One region of the Streptomyces sp. NPDC008001 genome, then DNA from elsewhere that is predicted to be linked to it. Evidence: riboswitches for the same ligand, from Rfam matches in the RefSeq annotation. Region 1 holds a riboswitch; the other holds the start of a gene.
What was found. A riboswitch is a leader RNA that binds a small molecule or an ion and turns the genes downstream of it on or off. The one in region 1 is predicted to bind cyclic di-AMP.

Region 1 (2,194 bases):
CTCTTATGGCTCCCCTGGGACTTCTGGGGCGTATGAGACCCCTGGGTCTTGTGCGTCTGCTGGTGGTCGGCCTGCTGATGATCGACCTGCTGGTAGTCGGCCTGCTGGTGGTCAGCCTGCTCCAGGAGCCTCGCCCGGAGCGCCTCACCCGCCATCGCCGCGCGCTCCGCCGCCTCCGAAGCGGCCGCCGCGCTCTCCTCGGCGACGGACCGGGCCAAGTCGGCCGGATCCACCGGACCCGCCAAATCCACCGGAGCCGCCAAGTCCGCCGAGTCCACCGCCCCCGCCGCGCTCCCCGCGAAGAACGAGCCCACACCCGGCAACTGCGCCAGGTCGGGCATGGATATGGAGGCCGCGGGACGCTCCTGCGCATGCGCCATGCCACCCGCGCCGACCGCCGCGATGACGCCCGCGCCGAGCACGGCACCGCTGCGGGCCATCGTGCCGCCGCGCTGCTTCACGACGCGGTGGCGCCCGCGGCCCGCGCCGAAAGCGCTGAAGGCGGAGGGTTCGTACGGGGCTGCCGCCTCGGCCGCCGCCCGGCCCTGCGGTTCGTAACCCTGCTTGTAACGCCGCTCGTACGACTCGTACGACCCCTCGTACGCAGCCTCTTCCGCCCGCTCCGCCCACTCTGCCCGCTCCGCCGCCTCCGGCTCGTACGGCGGTGCGTACGCGGGCACCAGCGGCGGGTCGTAGTCCCCGGGCTCGTAGCGGTCAGGCTCGTTGGATGCCACGGAGGCACTCCTTTCCTTCCTTCTCGCCTACCGGGTTAGCTGACGGGTTCGGAGCAGGAAGGTCTCCTACGAGCCGCGTGCGGCCCGATTCACCCCAGGGTGGTGGTTCCCCGGTTCCCAGAACTTGCCGGTGTATCAGGTGGTGCTGTGCCCGCGGGATTCGGCGAAGGCGCACGGTGCACCGCCTCTTGCGGCGGTTGCGACGACCGCGCTCCGTTATCGAACGTTAATAGACGCGCCGGGTGGTTTCCAAGCCGAAAGCCGGAATCCGCCGGGCCGTCCCGACAGGTCTTCACAGGACGTCCGCCCACGGAACCTGTCGATGCTTTCCACGAAATGCTGTTCGATTCGCTCGCCGCGCCGGATCGCCAACAGGGCCATGTCGTCAGCGGCCTGACCGCCCGAATGGCGGGCCACGTCCGCGACCAGGCAGTCCAGCAGCGCCTCGGGGTTCTTGAACTGCCGTCCCGTCAGCCCGGCGCGCGGGTCGTAGAAGGCGCCGTCGGCGTCCCTGGCCTCGGTCACCCCGTCCGTCATCAGCAACAGCGTCGCGCCCGCGGGGAACTCCCGTTCCTCCGCCCGGTCCGGCCACACCCCCAGCTCCCCCAGCCCGAGCGGCAGTGCAGGCACGGCGGGATCGGCGACGCCGACCCTGCCGTCGGCGTGCAGCAGGAGCGGCGGCGGATGGCCGCGGTTCAGCAGGCGGAGTACGGGTTTCCCCGGCGGCAGTTCCACGAGGACGGCCGTGGTGAAGCCCTCGTACTGGTCCAGGTTCCCGCGCCGCCTGCCCTCGCGCTGCAGCGCGCGTTCCAGCCGGCCCGCGAGCCCCTCCAGCGTGGGCTCCTGCTCGGCCGCCTCGCGAAAGGCGCCGATCACGACGGCGACCGCCTCGACCGCGCCGAGGCCCTTGCCGCGGACGTCGCCGACGATGACGCGCACGCCGTGCGGGGTGTCCTGGACCGCGTACAGGTCGCCGCCGATCCGGGCGTCGGCCTGCGCGGCCACGTAGCGCGCGGCCACCCGCAGGCCGCCGATCCGGGACGGGGGCGCGGGCAGGACGGCGCGCTGGGCCGCCTCCGCGATGCCGCGGGCGGAAGCGAGCTGCTGGTCACTGCGACGGGCGATGCGGTTGATGCCCAGGGCGACCAGGGCGACCGTGCCGATGGTGGCGATGGTGGCGATCTCGGACAGCGCCTCACCGGTGCCGGACGGCCGGTGGTAGAGCGCGAGACCGACGGCGACCGCCACCGCGGCCAGGGCGGCCGCGACGGTGGCGCGGAGGGTGTGCAGGGGCGCCGCCACGAGGGGCGCGGCGGAGAGGAAGGGGGCGGACGAGTAGTGCGTGGGCGCCCCCAGGTCGAAGAGGACGCCGCCGGCGATCAGGACGGCCGGGAGCCTGCGGGCCGCACGGCGGGCGGTGTGCGCCGCAGCGCGGCGGACGGCGCGGCTCCGCCACGGGC
Region 2 (2,194 bases), on a different contig from region 1:
GACGGCCAGGACGGCCTTCTCGACGCCCTTGCCCATGTAACGGTTCTTGTCACCGTCACGGAGCTCGATGGCCTCGAAGGCGCCGGTGGAGGCGCCGGACGGCACGGCGGCACGGCCCGTGGAGCCGTCGTCGAGGCCGACCTCGACCTCGACCGTGGGGTTGCCTCGCGAGTCGAGGATCTCGCGAGCTACGACGACGTCGATGGACGGCACGAGGGTCTCCTTCGTGTGTGTCTGAGGTTCTGCAGCACGAGCCTAACGGGCGCCGGAGGCTCGGCTCGCCGTTGGACCGTGTTTCCGGGATGAGAAATCCGAAAAAGCAGCAAAACCATCACAAACGCTGAGATCACCGTACGAGTGATGAATTGTCCGGAAAACGGCAAAGAAAGGCGGCCCACTCGCGTGGGCCGCCCCCGTCAGCTCGGTCAGCTGAGGTGCAGCTTCTGGCCGACGAAGATCACGTCGGCGTCCTGGACGACGTCCTTGTTGCGGTCGTACAGCTTCTGCCAGCCGCCCTTGACGTTCTTGGCCTCGGCGATCTTGGAGAGGGTGTCGCCCTCCTTGACCTCGTACTCGCCGTCACCGACCTTGTAGGACTGCGGAGCGGTGTGCTTCGGCGCGGCCTGCTTCGGGGCCGGGGTCTCGTCCTGCTCGGCGGCCTGCGGGGCGGTGTGCTTCGGCGCGGCCTTCTTCGGCGCGGCCTGGCGCTCGCTGCGGTCCGCGTGCGACTTGCCCGACACCGAGCCGCCGGAGCGGGAGGACTTGGTGTGGGAGCCCGAACCCGGGTCGACGTCGGCCTTCGCGCCGCCGGACGACAGGTTGCCGGCACCGGCGCAGCCCCAGGCGCCCGGGCCCTGCATGGCCAGCAGCCGCTCGGCCACGGCGATCTGGGCGCCCTTGGAGGCGTGGTCGGCGCGGTCGGCGTACTTCTGGCCGCCGGCGGCGTTCCAGGAGGACTGCGAGAACTGCAGGCCGCCGTAGTAGCCGTTGCCGGTGTTGATGGCCCAGTTGCCACCCGACTCGCACTCGGCGACCTTGTCCCACGTCGAGACGGACGCGGCGTTGGCGGAGGTGGCGACCATCAGCGGGGCGGCAACGGCTGCGCCGGTCACACCGGCGAGCGTGATGATTCGAGCGGCCTTGGACGGACGACGGTGCTTGCCCTTGGACATGAGTCGTTTCCTCACCGACGCCTACGAGGTGAGCTGTCGGGTTCGGGCTGTGAGTTCGCCCGGCTTCGCGTGCCTGCTCTGCGAGCACGCTCGGCTTCACCCCTAGCCGGTCCCGGACCCGCGGCCTTCGGCCGAGGAGCCGTTTCCGGCGCCTACCTTGGTTCCCCCGCTCCTGCCTACGGCGCTTGCGCGACGACTCCACCGGCCGTCGGCAGGATTCGGCGTGACGACCGTGGTGCTCGCGGTGGCGAGCGGTCACGACGGTAAACACAGTCGCGGCATGGGTTCAAACCCCTCTTTCCAGCCACAGTTGCCCCTTGTTACCCAGGGAAACATGATGTTTCCGCAGGTAGAAGGGGGTTTGCCAAGTTGGGGAAGGCGGCATTCCGCCAACTGGCAAAGAGACCCATGTCTCACTTTCGACTGGAACGGACATTCGCCGCGAACTACCGGTCTATTTACCGACCTCAAGCCTCTGACCAGGACGGATCAGGTCAGGATCGGATCCGACCACTTTCTCATTGCGGTGGTAGAGGGACTGCCAACCACCGTTGACCGCTTGCTGTTCGGCGATGACTGACAAGTTGTCACCGGGACGCACGGTGTAGCCGGTGGCCGTGGGACTACCGGTGCGGCCCTCGCCGCCGCCGCGCGATGAACGACCGTCGTCCGAACGTGACGGGTCGGCACGATGCTTGCCCGTACCGGCTTCCACGCCGTCCGACGCCTGCCCCGCCGCCGAACCGGAACCGTCCGGAGTGCCCTGGGACGGCGTCGCGGGAGTCGTGGGGATCGAGGTCGGGTCGTCCGAGGGGGACGAGGAGGGCTTGCGGTGGCGGCCTTCCTGAGTATCGCCCGACGCGTCGTCACCGGGCTTGTCGCTCGGTCCAGTGGTTCCCGGAGCACTCGGCGAGGCGTCGTGCGACGGGCTGCCGGACGGCTTGCCGGAGGGGCTGCCCGACGGCCGGTCCGGCGTGGGCTTGCCGGACGACGGCTGAGCGGAAGGCTCCGCCGACGGCTTC

Region 2: linked by a shared signal. The riboswitch ahead of ACFZCD_RS29660 (transglycosylase family protein) and the one ahead of ACFZCD_RS05065 (M23 family metallopeptidase) in region 1 are both predicted to bind cyclic di-AMP.

Annotation. Positions count from the first base shown of each region.
Region 1 is NZ_JBIBIZ010000002.1:30,239-32,432, forward strand. It holds gene ACFZCD_RS05065 (M23 family metallopeptidase) at 1-734, opposite strand, end outside; cyclic di-AMP (ydaO/yuaA leader) riboswitch at 744-910, opposite strand; gene ACFZCD_RS05070 (PP2C family protein-serine/threonine phosphatase) at 951-2,194, opposite strand, start outside.
Region 2 is NZ_JBIBIZ010000011.1:321,840-324,033, reverse strand. It holds gene eno (phosphopyruvate hydratase) at 1-213, opposite strand, end outside; gene ACFZCD_RS29660 (transglycosylase family protein) at 426-1,172, opposite strand; cyclic di-AMP (ydaO/yuaA leader) riboswitch at 1,176-1,366, opposite strand; gene ACFZCD_RS29655 (transglycosylase family protein) at 1,627-2,194, opposite strand, start outside.